4 regions of the Priestia sp. YIM B13551 genome follow, and region 1 is predicted to be linked to each of the others. Evidence: riboswitches for the same ligand, from Rfam matches in the RefSeq annotation. Region 1 holds a riboswitch; each other region holds the start of a gene.
The links. Region 1 has a riboswitch for cobalamin ahead of metE (5-methyltetrahydropteroyltriglutamate--homocysteine S-methyltransferase). Riboswitches for the same ligand answer to the same signal wherever they lie in the genome.
Positions count from the first base shown of each region.

Region 1 (5,036 bases):
AATGCGAGCTGCTTCGGATCCGCTTCTTTTGCGAGCGCTTCCCCAAATGCTCCAAGCTGAATAAGCCATGTCATAGCTACACCTAGCCAAAATAACCCGAAGGCACCAAAAGCAGTTGCGCCGAAGGTATTATTATGTTTGAAATCTTGCATAGACGCGATTAACTGCCCTACCCCGCCTAAAAAAATCGCCCATGGCAATACCAATGAAACACCATCGGTTACCCCAAGCTTTTGAAACGATGCAACAAGTGTCACCATGGCAAGTCCAAATAGACCTAGCGCTGATGGATCCGCTGTTACAATTTTAACGTGCTGCGTGCTGTTGTTACTCATGTTGTACCTCCCTGATTTTAAAAACACCTTTAAAAAGATACAAAAATGTAGGGGAAGTGTCAATGGATATTTTTGGCCTTTTAAAATCCCATAAGAACAAGCAGTGTAGCGGTTACACTGCTTGTTCTTTAATTTCTTATCATTAAACGTTTTGTAATAAATTTTGTCTGGTTTGTTTTGCGGACTCAACCATGACTTTTAAAGCTTCAACCGTCTCGCTGATTCCTCTTGTTTTAAGGCCGCAGTCGGGATTAATCCAAAATAATGCAGGATCAAGTACCTGCAGAGCGCGGTCAATGTTTCGCTGAAGCTCTTCAAGCTTCGGTACGCGCGGACTGTGGATATCATACACGCCAAGTCCGATTCCTTGATTGTACGTATGTTTTTCAAACGCATAAATTAATTCACCGTGGCTTTTAGACGTTTCAATGGAAATCACGTCGGCATCAAGCGCTTTGATGGCATCAATAATCTCTTCGAATTCTGAATAGCACATATGCGTGTGAATTTGCGTCTCGTTTTGCACCGATACCGTGGCTAGCTTGAACGCATACACCGCAGCGTTCAAGTAGCTGTCCCAGTTTTCTCGTTTTAATGGCAGTCCTTCACGCAGTGCCGGTTCATCTACTTGAATCATTGAAATGCCCTGACTTTCAAGTGCTTCTACTTCTTTTCTAAGAGCAAGCGCAATTTGATTTGCCACGTCGTAGCGCGGGATATCATCACGCACAAACGACCAATTTAAAATCGTAATCGGACCCGTCAGCATTCCTTTAACCGGCTTATTTGTTAGAGACTGTGCGTAGACCGTTTCTTTGATCGTCATCGCCTGCTCATACGATACATCTCCGTAAATAAGCGGCGGCTTCACGCAGCGAGAACCGTAAGATTGCACCCAGCCAAACTTCGTAAACTGAAAGCCTCCTAATTTCTCACCGAAGTATTCGACCATGTCCGTACGCTCAAACTCTCCGTGCACAAGGACATCTAAGCCGATGTCTTCTTGAATTTCAATCCATTTTTTTATTTCCTCGTTAATGTACGCTTCATATGCTTCATCGCTTAACTCGCCTTTACGCCATTTTAAACGCTCTTTTCGCACTTCTTTTGTTTGCGGAAAGCTTCCAATCGTTGTCGTTGGAAGAAGCGGCAGTTGAAACGCTTCTTGCTGAACGCGTTGACGTACGTCAAACGGCGCTTGTCGCGCTGCTTTATAGCTGTGCAGCTGCTTCAGCTCTTTTTGCACGTCTTGATGATTTCGAAAAGATGAACCATTTAATGCTTGAATCGCCTGTTTGCTTACGTTTATTTCTTCTTCTATCGACTCTTTTCCTTGCTGCACTGCTTTTGTTAAAAGCGTGATTTCCTTTAGCTTTTCATCTGCAAAAGAGAGCGCATTTTTCAATACTGGATCAATGGTTTCTTCATTTTTCACCGTGACAGGAACATGTAATAAACTTGATGAAGGCTGCAGAATCAAACGGTCTTTTGATACGGCTTCTTCAATTTCACTAAGCGTTAAAAGCTGTTCGTCCAAGTTTTCACGCCAAATGTTGCGTCCGTCAATCACTCCCGCAGCAAGCACTTTATCAGTTGGAAAACCATATTTATTAAGCGCAGTGAGATTTTCGCCTCGGTCATGCACAAAGTCTAAACCGATTCCTTCAACAGGAAGAGACACAACTTCTTTGTAGTGATCAACGCTGTCAAAATACGTTTGCAAAATGACTTTTACATTCGGTGCCGCTTCCTTCAAAGTTTGATAGACTTCTGTGTAAAGCGCCAGGTCTTCTTTTGATAGCGTTGTAGATAAAATTGGCTCATCTATCTGCACCCACTCTACTCCTTCTGCCTGCAGCTCCGCTAAAATAGTTGCATAAAGCGGAACAAACTGTTCAACTACTTCTTTAAACTCACTTTTTTTATATCCTTTTGACAGCTTCACAAATGTTACTGGACCTAGAATAACGGGCTTTCCTTCAATATTCAGCTTTTCTTTTGCTTCTTTGTAAAACTGAAGCGGGCGATTTTCTACAAGTGCCGGCGTACATTCCTCAAGCTCCGGTACGATGTAGTGATAATTTGTGTTAAACCATTTTGTCATCGTAGAGGCTACCGCACCTTTTGTTCCTCGGGCGATGTCAAAATACGTTTCAAGCGATACCGGTCCTCCGTCATACTCAAAGCGCTTTGGCACTAGACCGAACATAACAGCTGTATCTAACACGTGGTCGTATAAACTGAAATCGCCGACTGGAATTAATTCAATTCCTGCGTCACGCTGTTTTTTCAGATGCCCTAGACGAAGAGCTTCAATTTCTTGAAGAAAGATATCTTTCTCCAGCTTTCCTGCCCAAAACTGCTCAAGCGCTTTTTTCCACTCTCGTTTTTCACCAATTCTTGGATAACCTAAGTTTGAACTTTTTACACTGCTCATTTTTTCCACTCCCTGTATATTTTTTTATCGGTAAACTAAAAAATCTCCCTTTTCGAAATGAAAAGAGAGATAATACGCATACTTAACTAGAGTTGAGACAGCCTGTTTTTCTCAACACGTATTCCTCACTCCTCTCTATATCCCGTAGAGCTTAAGTGCATACAACAGGCAGGTCTCCTGACTTAGGTTCATCGCTTCCTATCCCTTCCCATTTCAACATGAAACAGTGGTTAATAAGTTGCTCCCCATTACAGTGGCGGGACCGCGCCGGCTTTTCACCGGTCTTCCCTTTTAAGCTGCGTACATTCGTTACACAGCACCTGATGCATTTTTATAAAATTGTCCATTCAAAACATATTCACATAAAATAAAAAGCCTCTCTATCACGAATAGAGAGGCATAGTATCTATGAAATCCTCTCTTATTTTTCAAAGCTGTACGCTTTGCAGGATGTAGCACCTTTTCAACAAGAATGTTAAATGGTTGCCGGGCTTCACAGGGCCAGTCCCTCCGCCTCTCTCAATAAGAGTTTTAATTGTTTATAATATTTTGAATGTAGAGTCATCTTAACACCTTAGATTTATGTTGTCAAAAGAAATTTCAAAAAAATTAGTTTTTAGGAGGCGTTGACGCTAATTTTTGCCTTAACAATTTGTAATCGTCTTTTCGGTGCGTTTCAATTAAATCTTTGGCTCCCTGGTGATATCCTGACGAATAAATATACTCTACCGCTGTTTCGATAAGCTTTCTTTTTTCTTCGGCACACTCCCGGTCCATTAAGGGGAACAGTCTACCTAAAAGGTCATTTAAATCTTCCTTGATAAAACGATCAAGTCCTTCTTGCATCTTTTCGTTTGCCATGATTGCTCCTCCATTTGCTGTGTATGTTCTAAGCCTCTATAAACAGGCATTTCACTGTAAATTTTAAGATAAAGTTAAGTCATTAAACAGTATATCAAGTGAATGTTTTTCTTCAATTACATATGTAATACAAATATATGACAAATATAGAGAATATATCATCATTCATTATCTATTATAACGTTTGACTGAGCCTTCTGCTACAAGGTTTCTGTAAACATTATGCATAATCTTCCAAAAGTCTGCCTGTGAATTACGGGCAGGCTTTTGGCTAAACATAGCTTTCTATTCTCTTGTTTTTACAAACAATTTCTTCGAGGTCGTCCAAAATCCTTCCAAAGAAGAGGTCCTAATATGTTGTACCTGCTTACAAAAAACTCCGTAAAATTATAATTATTTAAAATTAAAGGCGGCTCAAAATCAAGAGGAGCACCGGCGCCTCCTGACAATACAAAATCAGTGCCTCTTCCAAGCGTAAACGACCCGTTTCTGTTTTTTCTAATAAACTGCTCGTCATATGCATGCACATGGCTGACTAACACTTTTTTCACGCGGTGTTCTTGAATTAAATCAAAAAATTCTTGACTTTGAGGAGTCGTTACAGGAAACCCTTCAAGATTTGACCACCGGCCAATATTTGGCTGCGCATGCATGGCTACGATGGTATTACGAGGAGCATCCTCTAGCTGCTGCTCTAAATAATTCAGCTCTCTATCTGTAAATCCATATATTTTATTCTTGGGACTGATGACATTATTTAATGCGATGCACCGAAAGTTAAAGACAGGAATATCAATGACCCAGTGTACTTTTCCGATAGTGGCTCTGAAGTTTTCGAGATTGCTTTCACCAAGGTACAGTTCATCATGATTCCCTACGCATACAAACATAGGAATGTTTGGTGCGATTTTTTCGACAACCTTAACAAAGTGCTCCAAATACTCTTTTTCCCCTGTATAGACGGTGTCTCCCCCATGAATAATAAACAGCGGGTTCAATTCCACCGCCTTTTTTAATACAAGCTCAAATTCACCGTTCATCGTGTAACAATTATCGTTTGATCCGTCACCTCTACTGTCACCCATAAAAACAAAGTTAAATGGATCGGATTTAATTGTTTAATTCTTTGCTTTAATAACTTTTCAGAACGTTCATGAAGCGTCAAATTCATCAACTAGTTAATCCCCCTATTAATAAGTAAACAAGCTTACTTGTTTATATGAGAATTTGTTGACGAAGGTCACTACCTTCTTGTAAGCAGAACGCACATTTAGCTTTCGTTTTAGAAATTGCTAGTTATGAATATCTATTAAAGTCCACTCTATGATAAGCTAACCTATCTTTCCATTTTATTAGGCACTAATATGACAGTGTAAAAGCTGAAATCTCTATATCTACTAATA
Region 1 is NZ_JBHZOX010000002.1:567,452-572,487, forward strand. Features, by position in the region: gene ACFX4N_RS12265 (acetate uptake transporter) at 1-335, opposite strand, end outside; gene metE (5-methyltetrahydropteroyltriglutamate--homocysteine S-methyltransferase) at 478-2,772, opposite strand; cobalamin riboswitch at 2,923-3,111, opposite strand; SAM riboswitch class I at 3,191-3,301, opposite strand; gene ACFX4N_RS12275 (hypothetical protein) at 3,382-3,633, opposite strand; gene ACFX4N_RS12280 (metallophosphoesterase family protein) at 3,933-4,718, opposite strand; gene ACFX4N_RS12285 (hypothetical protein) at 4,670-4,807, opposite strand.

Region 2 (5,036 bases), on a different contig from region 1:
TCTTCCGTTTGTTTAGACTTGACCATCGGGGGACGATTCATTCCTCCCGTTACTTCGAGCTTAATCCCTTTTAAAATGGGTGTTAAATTCAAAATAATATCCGTCATGCGTTTTGCTTCTTCTTCTGTAGAAACACGTAAATCCACGTGCGCTTCTGCATATTCCGGCACTACATTTGTACCGCTGCCTCCCGTAAATGTCCCAACGTTCACCGTTGTACCTTTTTCATAATCTGTTAAGCCCTGCAAGAAAATCACTTGGCGCGCCAGCTCTTCAATCGCATTGATTCCTTCTTTGTGGTGATTACCCGCGTGTGCTGCTCGTCCCCATGCTTTCACGGTGAAAATTCCCGCTCCTTTGCGCGACGTTTTTAACGCGCCTGAACCCGCCACCGCCGGTTCCGCTACTAGCACTGCTTCACTCCTTTGTGCTTCTTCTTCAATGTATTTTTTAGAAGAAATTGACCCAATCTCTTCATCCGAATTGCAGAAAAACACAATTTTTTTATCGAGCGATAAGCCAAGCTCTTGAATCGCTTTAATCGCCCATATAGATTGCACAATGCCGCCTTTCATGTCTAAAATTCCCGGACCGTACAGCTTGTTTCCCTCTGTTCTTAGACTCAGCCTTCCCTTTTCCCATACCGTGTCAAAGTGACCGATAATTAAAAGCTGCTTTTCTCCTTCTCCAATCGTAAATTTCAAATGGTTTCCTACTTCTTTTTCTTCTATGATTTCGTATCCTACCCCTAACCGTTTATGAAACAGCTGCGTTAAATACATTCCACACTGATCTACTAACTCTTTACTGTAGGACGGTGATTCTTTTTTCACAAATCCAACTAAATCTTCAAGCATCTCTTGTTCGTGTTCTTTTAAATAACTAAACACGCTTTGTTCTACCATTACCTGACTCAAATCAATTCCTCCTCCAAACAACCCCTGCTGCTTGCATTAAATGCTTTTATTTATCGTACGTATAACTATGTTCTACGTTTCACATAACGACCTTAAATTATCCTTAATTATAATGGTTTTCAGACAATTTTCCATCCTTTAAATACAGATAATACTTTAACTTATTCATAACCGACCGAAAATAGCCATAAACTTCAACAAATTCATACAAAAAAGCTTCAATCTTCATCAGATTAAAGCTTTCGTTTGACTAATTGACATTTATTTTAATATTTTTCCCTTTTGACTTCACACTCACAAAAACAAACATAGACACTAAAAAAATAAACAGAATAACGCCAACCATTTCAAAGTTTACTTCGGCCCATGGGTTAAAGAAAGTGAATGCTAAATAGAATGACACACCATACGCGAGGACAACAATAACCCAGCCCATCAAGCGGGAAGCAGATTGTCCAAATTTACTCGATTCATTCACCATTTTATGTACAATCATCGAATCGATTGTATCTGTAAGCATCATACCAAACATAAACACTAGTCCTAACAAAAGCGGCGTATACTTGCCTGCGTTCCCTACAGCTAGAGACCACACGGCCGTTTGACTGACCGTTTCGGCTGCTAAAGCGAACAATGCTCCTACAAGAATAATTAAAAAAGGATTCGTTGTTCCTTTTGCGATTTTCGGAATAAACTTTCCTTTTAACCCGCTCAGCTGAAACTCTTCCTCTTTATTTTTGGTTCGAAGCAAATGATATGTGTTTAATGTCCCGATTAGAAAGAGAGAGATAATGGATACCCAAGATGCAAAATGATCGAAATACGATGGAAACGTAAAATTCTTCATCACCACGCCCAGCACTCCGGCCGTGACGGCCACCATTCCTCCGTGACCTAGTGAAAACAGCGTTCCGACCCACGGGGCAAAACGGCTGCCCATTCGCCAATTATATCGAGTCTGGCCATCAATAAAAGCTAAGTGATCTGCATCCAATCCGTGCCTGATTCCTAATAAAAAGACAAGTAAAAAAACTGATAAACCTTCCATTTCCTACACTCCTTTTTTTAAAATAAAACGTAAAAAAGCCTCAATTCTATAGAAATTGAGGATGTGTCGGCATATGAAAATAAACAGCAATTGCTCACTGCGTACCTTGATACACCGCCTCTTTCCTAGAAGAGTCAAGTGTACAGAATAGGTAGGTCTCCTGGCTTGAGATCATCATTTTCTACCGCCTTCCCCGTTTTGAGTGACGATAAGATAGAAAACTCCCTGCTTACAGTGGCTGGACCGCTCGAGATTTGCACTCGATTCCCTGTTACCTCTTACGCTATGTAAGAGCACCTAAACTGTGCGAATGATTCATTTTCTTCCTCATTATACTAGTACTTCTTACAAATGAATAGAGAAAATTCAAATAAAAAAGCCCTGCTAAGCTTTACATGCTTAGGCTTTTTAAAGCAATTAAACTACTTCTACCGTTACGTCTACGTTACCGCTGATTGCTTTTGAATACGGGCAGTATGAGTGAGCTAGGTCTACATATTTTTTCGCTGTTTCTAAATCTAAGCCTTCGATATGAGCTTCAAGCGCTACTCCAATTTTCACTCCTTGATCAGCTTTATCAGGAAGCAGCTGAACAGTAGCTTTTACTTCACTGCTTTTGATTTCTACGTTATGTTTTTTCAACATAAATTCTAACGCGCTGTTGAAACAAGCACTGTATCCAGCTGCAAACAGCTGCTCTGGGTTTGTTGCTGTTGTTGCTTCTCCACCAAGCGCTGGAGGTGTTGCAACGTCTAAGTTAAAGATGTTATCTAAAGAGTGAACTTCCCCTGTTCTTCCACCTGTGTTAACGACTGTTGTTTCATATAAAGCTTTCATGTATAAACCTCTCCTCTTTTTCGTTAATTTTATTAAAAGTTTTTTATTTATCGTTTCTGTAATTTAATTGTACACAATTTAATTTTAAAAAACAAGTATTAAATACATTAAAAATTTCCCAATAAAAAAAGCCGCGTATTTGCGACTTTTTCTTAATAATATTGAGACTGTTCGTCATAAGCTGATTTTCGAAAAATAGACAAGTTGGTAATAGCCCTCATCAGTTTCGTATTAAAAATAACATAATGAATAAACAGCGCCAGCACGCAGCCTAAAACGGCTCCTGTTAACACATCGAATGGATAATGAACGCCAACCCATACGCGTGAAAAGGCAATGAGTACGCCCATGACAACCCACATGCGCCCTGAACGTTTGAAATGCAGCCAAATGGTAAAAGTGATAACTAATGCAGATGTAGCATGATCGCTTGGAAATGAAGAATTTGCGGCGTGATCAATAAGCTGATTCACGTGGTGAGAGATAAACGGACGATCTCGATAAGCAAATAAACTAATCACTTTATTGATAATGACTCCGGTGGCACAAGCACATAAAGCTTGGAATGCTACAACACGGCTGCCGTTTTTATTAATAAGTAAAAACAAACCGAGTAAAACGATAAGTACGTACTGGGCATAATCTGCAAAGAATACCATCAGCGAATCTACAAACTTCACATGCGAAGCGTACTGATTCACCGCATGGAAAATGGTATAATCTACTGAATTAATAGCTGATAACATAATCGAAATCCTTTCTTATTTTTAAATGTCATTAGCTATCTTATCAGTTTCTTGAGAAAATGAACATGTTTTTGTCAGAAGCTTCCTAACTGGTATTTATAAATAATGTATTCAGGCTGAGTAGTAAATCAACGGCCTTTCGCCCATTAACTCACCTGTGAGTGATCCACAATATTTTTTTGCAAAAAGATTTCTTCTAAAGAAGGTTCTTCGACGTGAACTTGATAAATGTCGATGCCGCATTGAATCAATTCGCGAATAATAAGAGGAATATTTCTTTCTTTTTGAAGCATCACTTTTGTGTACATGTGATGGTATTCAACTTCGGGACTCAACGTACGGAAAAACTGTTGAATGTATTCTTTGTGACTGTTTGGATAAGGATCATGTTTGATCATCACCGTTTTTTTCGCTTGATATTGAAAGCGCAGCTCTTCCATTGTACCTTCTATTAAAATGACCCCATTTTTCATAATCGCTACACGTGTACAAATCTTCTCAACTTCATTTAAATTATGAGACGTCATAAAAATTGTCTTGCCTTGATTTTGGAGTTCTCTTATTAGTTCATGAATGTAGAGAGCAGATTCAATATCTACTCCAGAAGTTGGTTCATCTAAAAAGATAAGATCTGGGTCTGTTACAATTGCTTGAGCAATTCCTAACTTCTTTTTCATTCCAAATGAAAACTTTCCAACTTTCTGATGGTCATGTCCTTCTAATCCTACTTTCTTCAGTACATTACTACAGTGTTCTTTCGAAAAACGATGGCCGTTTATCTTTAAAAAATAGCGCAAATGATTGAGCGCTGTCATCTCATCATAAAAGTTAGCATAGTCAGGAAGCACACCTATTTTCTTCTGAAGCTCTAAATCAATATCACTCTGTTCCAGCAGCGTAAATTCTCCTGCTGAAGGAAATGAAACGCCGGTAAGCATATTAATAAAGGTAGACTTTCCTGCTCCGTTTCTTCCTAAAAACCCGTAAATTTCTCCTTGTGGTACCTGTAAATTAATACCGTTAACAACTGTTTTAGATCCATATTTTTTAGTTAATTTACTTGTTTCAATGGCATACATATTATACTTCTCTCCTTTTAAAATTCCAAAGTGCCGTACATAAACAAAGTGCTGCAAAAATAAGAAGAACTGTTAGATACCCTTTCTCCAGCTTTAAATAGTAGTAAGGTGTCACATACTTAAACCATGCAATGTACGCTTTTGATGAAAATATGCTCCATCCACTCAGTACCGGTAGAACAAACGATAAAATAATTGATAAAAACATAGTATGAGTTGGGCTTGGCATTAAAGCTGAAAGCATTAAAACAAATGAAATGATACAAACGGTGAATAGCAGGCACTCTAAAAATATATAAAAAGAAACATGATGTGAAATAAACGCAATCAGTAGAAATGAAATAGAGATACAAACAAGCCAGAAACAACAAATACCTAAGAATTTCCCTAGTACAATACGCTCTCTTGA
Region 2 is NZ_JBHZOX010000007.1:59,614-64,649, reverse strand. Features, by position in the region: gene ACFX4N_RS25100 (M20 family metallopeptidase) at 1-938, opposite strand, end outside; gene ACFX4N_RS25095 (HoxN/HupN/NixA family nickel/cobalt transporter) at 1,168-1,965, opposite strand; cobalamin riboswitch at 2,099-2,281, opposite strand; gene ACFX4N_RS25090 (organic hydroperoxide resistance protein) at 2,383-2,802, opposite strand; gene ACFX4N_RS25085 (undecaprenyl-diphosphatase) at 2,955-3,548, opposite strand; gene ACFX4N_RS25080 (ABC transporter ATP-binding protein) at 3,695-4,627, opposite strand; gene ACFX4N_RS25075 (ABC transporter permease) at 4,629-5,036, opposite strand, start outside.
Region 2: linked by a shared signal. The riboswitch ahead of ACFX4N_RS25095 (HoxN/HupN/NixA family nickel/cobalt transporter) and the one ahead of metE (5-methyltetrahydropteroyltriglutamate--homocysteine S-methyltransferase) in region 1 are both predicted to bind cobalamin.

Region 3 (5,036 bases), on a different contig from region 1:
TCTTCGTTTCTTAAAAGCAGCATTTAATGCTGATACGGATGGCTTAGCTGGTATCCAGCAATTTGCGGGTGACGCAACGCTTCTTTATTACACAACCGATGAGGCAAAAGAAGGTCGCGATGCATTTAAGGAAAAACGCAATCCAGACTTCCAACAGTTCCCACGTTTCCCTTAAACAGCTGAAACAGCTTGGTGATTATCATCAGGCTGTTTTTTCAATTTAATTTAGTTAATCAGTATAAAAAGGAGAGAAATTCATGAGTAGCCAAACGATTCCCAATGGGCTTATGCAAAGAGCATATTTGACGCCAAATCGAGTGGCGGTAGAAACACCGCAAACGTCTCTTACGTTTCAAGAGCTTCATAAACGTGTTCAAAAAGTAGCACAGCAGCTTTCGTTTAACGGTGTAAAGCAAGACGATACCATTGCTTTATACATGAAAAATAGAGTGGAGTTTATTGAGATTTTACATGCGGTTTCTTATATTGGCGCCCGGTTGCTGCTCGTCAACACGCGTTTGACAAACGAAGAAATTAATTATCAGCTAACAGATGCAAACGTGTCGTTGCTTATTGCGGATGAAACATTTTTAATGAGAGAATTCCAAAGTTCCATTACTCAGCTTACTTTACCTGCTTTAAAAAGTTCTCCAGAAGCAGAAACAGGTTTTCAAAAAACGTGGAATCTCGAGGAGACATTCACCATTATGTATACGTCTGGAACAACAGGTCATCCAAAAGGAGTGCTGCAGACATATGGAAATCACTGGTGGAGTTCCGTTGGCTCAGCGCTTAATTTAGGATTAAATGAAAAAGACTGCTGGCTTATAGCGGTTCCTTTGTTTCATATTAGCGGCTTATCTATTTTAATGCGGAGCGTCTTTTACGGAATGAAAATCATTTTAGAAGAACGGTTTGAAGCAAGAGCAGTAAATGAAGAGATTGAAAACAAAGGGGTAACGATTATTTCGGTTGTCACTTCCATGCTATCCAATATGCTCGATGAGTTAGGGGAACGGAAATATCCGCATACGTTTCGCTGCATGCTTTTAGGAGGAGGACCTGCACCGCTTACTATTTTAGAGGCTTGTGTGAATAAAGAAATTCCTGTTTATCAAACGTATGGAATGACAGAAACATCTTCACAGTTCGTTACCCTTTCACCTGAAGACAGTTTACGAAAACTGGGATCAGCAGGTAAACCATTATTTCCATGTGCAATGAAAATTGTAGATGAAAAAGGAAATGAAACAAGCGAAGCAGGAGAAATCATTGTTAAAGGTCCAAATGTTACAAAAGGATATTTAAATAAACCTGAAGCTACTGAAAAAGCCCTTCAACAAGGCTGGTTCTATACAGGAGATATCGGGAAAGTGGATGAAGAAGGCTTCCTATATGTATTAGACAGACGTTCGGACCTCATTATTTCAGGTGGAGAAAATGTATATCCAGCTGAAATTGAAAATATTTTATTGAAGCACCCTGCTGTTAAAGAGGCTGGTGTAACGGGAGTAGCCGATGAAAAATGGGGACAAGTTCCGGCAGCATGCATCGTTACAAAAGAAGACGTTTCAGATGAAGAATTATCTTTACACATGCAACAATTTTTAGCGAAGTACAAACTTCCAAAGTATTTCGTTCGAGTAGAGGAGCTGCCGCGAACGGCTTCTAATAAAATCATACGCCGGAAGCTATCATCGTTCATACAGAAAGGGAGTTAATCGATGATTATAAAAAAAGTACATCTTTATAAAATTGACATGAAGCTTCTTTCTCCTTTTTCAACAAGCTATGGTACGGTGCAGGATCGAGAATTGATTTTGCTGGAAGTAGAAGATGAAAAAGGTTTTACAGGGTGGGGAGAGGTCGTTGCTTTTTCATCTCCTTGGTATACGGAAGAAACGATTCAGACGTGTTTTCATATGTTAGACGATTTTTTAATTCCTTCGCTTCTTCATCAGCAACTTCAAAAACCAGAGGATGTTCAAAAGCTATTCAAACCTCTAAAGCGAAATAACATGGCTAAAGCAGCTTTGGACTGTGCTGTATGGGATTTGTATGCAAAGCGGCAAAATAAGCCGTTATCTGAAGTAATTGGCGGAGTAAGGCCTGCTGTAGAAGCTGGAGTGGTAGTTGGCTTAAACGACATTTCCGTAATGAAAGAACAAATAAAGACTTACATGAAAGATGGCTATAAGCGCTTTAAAGTGAAAATTAAGCCGGGTGCTGACTATGAGCTACTGAAACAAATTCGAGATGAATTTCCAAGCATTCCTCTTATGGCTGATGCCAATTCAGCCTATACGTTAAGCGATAGTGATTCATTGAAGAAACTAGATGAATTGAATTTAATGATGATCGAACAGCCGTTAAGTTCTGATGATATCCTTGATCATCGATTGTTACAAAAGCAAATGAAGACGCCGATTTGCTTAGATGAAAGTATTGTGAGCTATGAAGATGCACGTCATGCAATTGAACAAGAAAGCTGTAAGATTATCAATGTGAAAATCGGTCGAGTTGGCGGAATGTCCGTAGCAAAGCAAATTCATGATTTATGCGCCCAGCATGGTGTAAGACTTTGGGTTGGAGGAATGTTAGAAGCAGGGATTTCACGAGCTCATAATATCGCCCTTGCCACACTGCCTTCTTTCACGATACCAGGTGATATTTCTGCGTCGTCTCGCTATTGGGAAAAAGATATTATTAAGCCCGAAGTAGAGGTAGAAGCCGGAGTAATAAAGGTGAAGGGAAAACCGGGGATAGGATACGATATTGATAAAAAGTTTATCAAAACAATCACAGCATTTGAAAAAGAATACAAATAATTAAAAACCGTTTTTTTATGAAAAACGGTTTTTTTTATTGAGGTTGTCAATGTTTAGTAGAAAAATAGGACAAATTTTTTAAAAAGAGCACATTGTTCCATCAAGCGTGTCAAAACATGTTATGATGGAATAGTTTGATGAAAAAAGTCGAAGAGTTTTATCGTAAAAAACAAAATTATTTTTGAAAATAGGTTGATAGTTTTCTAAGTTGTCCTATATAATGTGTTTATAACATAACACAATATGTTGTTTTGAAATCCATAATAAAATACTATATTTTGTGTTTTCCAGTGAAAAAGGTGTCTGATAAAAAGACTTAAAAGGGAATTTGGTGAAAATCCAAAGCTGTCCCCGCAACTGTGAATGCTGATGAAATAAGGAGATCCACTGTGAGTAAACATCATGGGAAGGCCTTAAAGTAAAAAGAAGCATAAGTCAGGAGACCTGCCTTTTTTATGTCGTTTTATCTTCTTCGGGAGGTGAGAGGGTAGAGCGAGGATTGAGAAAAGACTTAGTGTCTTCTTCTATCTTCGTTCTATTCGCTCACCGAGGTACGGTGAGCGATTTTTTATTTTGAAGTGAAGAGAGGAGCCATATTTATGGTGAATACATTAAAGCCTACAATTCTACATGAATTAACTGCATATATTGAACGTTTAAAAAAAGAATTTACGCAGCTTGATTTTTCTTTGTATGAGGAAAAGGTTATTCAAACTGTTACAGTAAAGGAAAATATGACGGACGAAAAGGTTGCAAACGTACTAATTTTGGCAGCCTTAGAGCGTATTTCAATGGAAGAACCCGATTGGACGTACGTAGCGGCAGACGTCTACTTAAACGAACTATATCGAAAAGCAGCGGACAACCGAGGTTACGATAAAAAAGAGAAGTACGGTTCGTTTTATCAGCTTATTCAAGAACTAACAAAAATCGGCATTTATAATAAGCAGCTATTAAAAACATATACAGAAGAAGAAATTAATGAAATTGCTTCAGTCATTATTCCTGAACGCGATCGTTTATTTACATACATTGGATTGTTGACATTAGCAGATCGCTATTTAGCGACATCACATGATAAGCGCGTATACGAATTACCGCAAGAACGTTTTCTTATCATTGCTATGACGCTGATGTCTCAAGAAAAGAAAGAAAATCGAACAGCATTAGTAAAAGAAGCGTACTGGGCGCTTTCTAGTCTATATATGACGGTTGCCACACCAACACTTTCAAACGCAGGAAAGAGCTACGGACAGCTATCTAGCTGCTTTATTGATACGATTGATGACAGCTTACGCGGTATTTATGATAGCAATACAGATTTGGCCACGCTTAGTAAAAATGGAGGCGGAATTGGTGTCTACCTCGGTCATATTAGAAGCCGAGGAAGTGATATAAAAGGTTTTAAAGGCGTATCATCAGGAACAATTCCATGGATGAAACAGCTAAATAATACGGCTGTAAGTGTCGATCAGCTAGGTCAACGACAAGGAGCTATTGCCGTATATTTAGACGTATGGCACAAAGACATCTTTTCATTCTTAGACGCGCGTTTGAACAATGGTGACGAACGTCAGCGCACGCATGATTTATTCACTGGCGTATGTTTGCCAGATTTGTTTATGGAAAAAGTAGAGGCACGTGAAGACTGGCACTTATTCGATCCTCACGAAGTTCGTACGCTGATGGGCTACTCGTTAGAAGATTTTTATGATGAAGAAGAAGGCAGCGGTTCGTTCCGCACTCGTTACGCTGAGTGTGTAAATAATGAACAGCTTTCAAGAGAAACAGTACCTGCTATTGAAATCTTCAAGCGCATTATGCTTTCGCAGCTTGAAACCGGAACGCCTTATATGTTCTATCGTGATACGGTTAACCGAGCTAATCAAAACCGCCACGAGGGCATGATCTACTGCAGCAACTTATGTACAGAAATTACGCAAAACCAAAGCACAACGGTCGTAACAGAGGAAATTACGGAAGACGGAAAAATTATTATTACAAAGAATCCGGGCGATTTTGTTGTATGTAATCTTTCTTCTATCAACTTAGCGAGAGCCGTAACTGAAGATGTGCTTGAACGTTTAATTCCAATTCAAGTACGCATGCTTGATAACGTTATTGAGTTAAATGATTTGCCGGTACTTCAAGCAAAACTAACAAACCAAAAGTACCGCGCAGTAGGGCTTGGCACATTTGGTTGGAACC
Region 3 is NZ_JBHZOX010000004.1:15,096-20,131, forward strand. Features, by position in the region: gene menB (1,4-dihydroxy-2-naphthoyl-CoA synthase) at 1-175, shown strand, start outside; gene ACFX4N_RS19785 (o-succinylbenzoate--CoA ligase) at 258-1,721, shown strand; gene menC (o-succinylbenzoate synthase) at 1,725-2,828, shown strand; cobalamin riboswitch at 3,109-3,294, shown strand; gene ACFX4N_RS19795 (ribonucleoside-diphosphate reductase subunit alpha) at 3,428-5,036, shown strand, end outside.
Region 3: linked by a shared signal. The riboswitch ahead of ACFX4N_RS19795 (ribonucleoside-diphosphate reductase subunit alpha) and the one ahead of metE (5-methyltetrahydropteroyltriglutamate--homocysteine S-methyltransferase) in region 1 are both predicted to bind cobalamin.

Region 4 (5,036 bases), 520 kb from region 1:
ACGTTTGGCAATAATAGAGGCGCGAAATAAATGAAAATCACTGCTAACAAGCACGACTTTTTTGTGTTGAATATCAACTTTCTGTTTAGTAAAAGTAAAATTCTCAAAAGTAGAAGTTGACTGATCTTCTTTTATAATTCGATTCTTTTTAATTCCTTCTTTCCGCAGAAAACGATAGGCTGCCTCTGCTTCAGATATTTCTTCATCGGATCCTTTTCCGCCCGTTACGATAACTTTTGTTTGTTGATGTGCTTGTAAATAAGATAAGGCCGTCTTTACTCGTTCTTTTAAACTAGGAGACATTTGATCACCATCTACTTTAGAACCTAAAACGAGCACATAATCTGCGTTTTGTGGAACAGGCTTGTGAGCAGTTTGATACATACAAAAAGATATAATTGCTATATAAAGAACAAGAGAACCAATAAAGGTATAAATCATTTTTTTCTTCAACTGTGAGCACCTTCCTAGCTATTTCATAAGATGTTTGGAAAATAATTGTTATTATAGCATACGAGACCCAAATAAGTATAAGCACAGTAATATATAATAATAGAAGAAAATCGTTATTGTGAATGGTTATAAAATTCGTTACAATAAAGAATAAATGATTTTAAAAGTGCCTCTAAGGAGGATAATAGGGAAATCGGTGTAAATCCGGTGCAGCCCCCGCTACTGTAAATGTGGATGAACCTGCAAAGACCCACTAGTCAAACTAGGAAGGGTGCAGAAGTAAAACGAAGCATAAGCCAGGAGACCTGCTTTTAAAAACCCCTTATTTTTCGGTGGGAGAAATAAGTCAAGACAATGTGTTAATGAGCGCATGACCAAACCTTGACTTTTACAGTTAAGGTTTTTTTATGTGGTAGGGAGTGGAAAAAGTGAAAAAAGGAAAACCGCTTATGATTCAAGGAACGCACTCAGACGCTGGAAAAAGCATGATTGCTACAGCATTTTGCCGTATTTTTAAAGAAGACGGCTATCAAACTGCACCGTTTAAATCGCAAAATATGGCGCTTAATTCATACATTACAATGGATGGAAAAGAAATTGGCAGAGCGCAAGGAATTCAAGCAGAAGCAGCTGGAGTAGAAGCAACAACCAATATGAATCCTATTTTAATTAAACCAACTCGTGATCATGAATCTCAAATTGTCGTTCACGGAAAACCGCTACGTAATATGTTTGCTTTTCAGTATCGGCAAGAATTTTTTAATGAAGGTTTGAACGTTATCACGGAAGCTTATAAAGAGCTTGCCAATCATTATGATCGAATTGTGATTGAAGGCGCTGGAAGTCCTGCTGAAGTCAATTTGAACGATCGGGAACTCGTAAATATGCGCGTTGCAAAAATAGCCCAAGCGCCTGTTGTGTTAGTAGGAGATATTGATAAAGGAGGAGTTTTTGCGAGCCTAGTGGGTACTCTTCAATTGCTTCCAGATGAACACAAGTCTAGAGTTATCGGGGTGTTAATTAATAAATTCCGAGGAGATTTAGAACTTTTAAAACCAGGTTTGAAGTGGTTTGAAGAATACACGGGTGTTCCGGTTCTAGGAGTTATTCCTTATATGAACAACGTGGAAATTGACGCGGAAGATTCGTTATCACTTAGAAATTACTCAACGCTTGTGAATCCGTTAAAAGAAATTGATATTGCGGTTATCTCGTACCCGCGCATCTCAAATTTTACAGACATCGATCCTTTAAGCTTAGAAGAAGACTGTCACGTGAGGCTTGTAACCAAGCCGTCGCAATTAGGTACGCCTGATTTAATTGTTTTACCAGGAAGCAAAAATACGATTGAAGATGCTCAGTTTTTACAAGAAAGCGGCCTGGCTCTAGCCATTAATCAAGTTTTGAACACAACGAACGTTCACGTCATTGGCATCTGCGGAGGATATCAAATGCTAGGGGAGACAATTACAGACCCTGATGCAGTAGAATCTCGGATTGAATCCATTAAAGGGCTGGGCTTGCTTCCGGTGGAAACCGTTATGACAACCAGCAAAAAAACAGAAAGAGTTTCTGGGTATGTCCAGCTAGAAAGTGAAAGAGTTTCGATTGAAGGCTACGAAATTCATATGGGAAAGACGATTTCTAAGAGCACCACGGAAGCTTTTGCAGTGGTAGAGCATGAAAAAGAAGGAACGGTTAAAGACAACGTCATTGGCACGTATGTTCATGATGTGTTTCATAACGATGCTTTGCGCAGAGCTTTGCTTAATCAAATTCGTAAACATAAAAAATTGCCGCCTATTACGGACACATTCAACAGTCGCCTGCAAAAAGAGGAGTCTTTTTCAAAAGCAGCAGCATATGTGAGAGAAGCCGTAGATATGGAAAAGCTGTATCATTTAATAGACAACTATAAAAGCCCGGAGCAAACACAAAAAGTATAGCTTGTAGGGGCTTTCGCTTGTTTTTTTACCGAGAACTTTAGTACGCTATTCTACGTTGCCTAGTTCAACAGTCTAGCACTCGTAACAAATAAAAGATGATTGTTTCCAACTTAATGCATGGTGGAAGCATGGTTTATGGACAGGAAAATGAATGGTTAATGTAAAACATCACGCCTCGTTTCCTAGAGGAGCTGAACGTATTGATTTTTAAACGTATTTTTTTTAACAAAGCATCTATTTTATACATAGTCAGTTTATTTATTGTATGTACTTCGGTAATTATGGGCGTATTTATTGGTACAGTTTCGTTAACCGTAGGAGATACAATCAAAATTATTATTGGCCACCTTACCGGGCTATCCTTATATCACGGTCCGGAAAACATGGATTTAATCATTTGGCAAATTCGTTTTCCAAGAGTACTGGTGGCATTTTTAGTAGGAGCTTCGCTTTCAATAGCAGGGGCTGCCTTTCAAGGGCTATTAAGAAACTCTCTTGCCGATCCTTATACGATCGGGGTTTCCTCAGGTGCAACCCTTGGCTCTGTCATGGCAATTTATTTTCATTGGAGTATTTTTGGTTTGTCTATCTTCACGCTGCCTGTAGTCGGCATTGTATCTGGTTTTATTACTCTTCTTTTAGTTTTTGGTATTACGAAACTCGCAAGCGGCAATTTGGCCAATGAAACCATCATCTTAGCGGGGATTATTTTATCATCCTTTATGAGCGCGCTTATTTCATTAATTGTGGCTCTTTCTCCCGAAGAAGATGTAAGGCAGGTTTTATACTGGCTAATGGGAAGCGTATCAATGAGAGGATGGTCTCATATTCAAATTTTAGGGCCGTTCTTTTTGATCGGTACAATTATGCTGTTGTTACATGTAAAAGAGCTGAACGGCTTAGCATTTGGCGATCAATCCGCTCAGTTTATGGGAATAGACGTAAAGAAGAAAAAAAGCATGATTTTAATAGGTGCATCCGTATTAACAGGGGCTGCGGTATCAGTATCTGGGGCAATTGGATTTGTTGGCTTAGTTATCCCCCACGTAGTGCGTCTCGTAGCGGGAGCTAATCATAAGCATGTACTGCCGCTTTCTATTTTAATTGGAGGAAGTTATTTGGTTTTAGCAGATTTATTGGCACGAACGATATTAGAACCTCGTGAACTGCCGATTGGAGTCGTAACCGCCTTAATTGGTTCGCCAATTTTTACCCTGCTCCTTGTAAAAGAACGTATGCGAAAGAGAGGGATATCATGATTGAACTATATAATGTGACAGGAGGATACGATAAGCAGCAGCCAACCGTTCGTGACATCACGTTCACCGTAGACAAAGGTTCTTTTGTCGCTTTACTAGGACCAAATGGAAGCGGGAAAACAACGCTTATTCGCTTAATTATGAATGTATTAACCATTCAATCAGGAGAAGTGAAGGTGGAAGGAAAGTCAGTGAAGGCTTATTCACCAAAACAACTGGCGCAAAAAGTTGCAGTCATGACGCAAGAAAATCAAATTGGGCTAGAATTTACGGTTCAAGAAATTGTTTCACTTGGACGTTACCCTTATCAGGCAAAAGGATTGTTTAGCACTGTATCAGCACAGGATGAAGAAGTGGTGGAAAACGTGATGAAATTAACAAACGTCTGGCACTATAGAAATCATACTTTTCAATCGCTAAGCGGTGGAGAAAAACAGCGGGTTTTACTGGCTAAAGCACTAGCGCAAGAACCTGACTACTTACTTCTTGATGAACCAACGAATCACTTAGATGTAAAACATACAATGGAACTGCTTCAGCTGTTAAAAACTTTACAGCAGGAAATGAGCTTAACGGTCCTGGCCATTTTGCATGATCTCAACATCGCCTCGCTGTTTGCAGATAATGCCGTGTTGCTGAAAGATGGAAGAGTAGAAGAAACTGGGATGGATGCCATTTTTAAGGATGCAGCTACGTTAAAAAGAGTATATGGGGTTGATTTGCATGTATTTCACCATCCCGCTGTGAACAAGCGACAAATTGCTTTTGTGCCGCCGTATCAATATCCAGAGACGGACTTCCATGAGTTGTATCAGTTACAAAAGGAACCGGGCAACCTATGTTTATCCTTTGTTCGTCCTTTGAGAACTCTTTCACTGGGTTCAAATGAAACAGGTCTAGACTGGTGTCAAGAAATTGTTCAACAGCAAAGCAGTGCTAACGCGGCGTGGAAATCTGCGTCTTTATATAGTCATGAAGTTCGCTTAAAAGACGATAAAGGTTACTCGTGGCTGGCTGTGCTGACACATGGACAAAAAGAAAACGAAGTAAATATTGTTCTACTAACAAATGTGCCGCTTTCGGACGGAAACTTACTTCATGCTGCGATGAAGGTAATTGAGTACCGAGCTTTCTTAGGAAAAACAGGACGTATTGTTGTAGCATCATCTCATCATAAAGAAGAAAATCAAGAAGAAATTTCAGAGTTCTTGATGGAACGCCTCCAAAAAGAATTACAACTATTTATGGAAACAAAAATGACCGACAGTTGCTTTAAATAAGCAGTAGCGGTCATTTTTTATTCTTCGGAGTGATCATCAGACTTTTCTGTTTCACCTCCTGAACTCATCGTTGTCTCAGTTGTATGTTCATCAATCTT
Region 4 is NZ_JBHZOX010000002.1:42,752-47,787, reverse strand. Features, by position in the region: gene ACFX4N_RS09255 (YdcF family protein) at 1-453, opposite strand, end outside; cobalamin riboswitch at 601-780, shown strand; gene ACFX4N_RS09250 (cobyric acid synthase) at 873-2,399, shown strand; gene ACFX4N_RS09245 (FecCD family ABC transporter permease) at 2,600-3,658, shown strand; gene ACFX4N_RS09240 (ABC transporter ATP-binding protein) at 3,655-4,938, shown strand; gene ACFX4N_RS09235 (hypothetical protein) at 4,956-5,036, opposite strand, start outside.
Region 4: linked by a shared signal. The riboswitch ahead of ACFX4N_RS09250 (cobyric acid synthase) and the one ahead of metE (5-methyltetrahydropteroyltriglutamate--homocysteine S-methyltransferase) in region 1 are both predicted to bind cobalamin.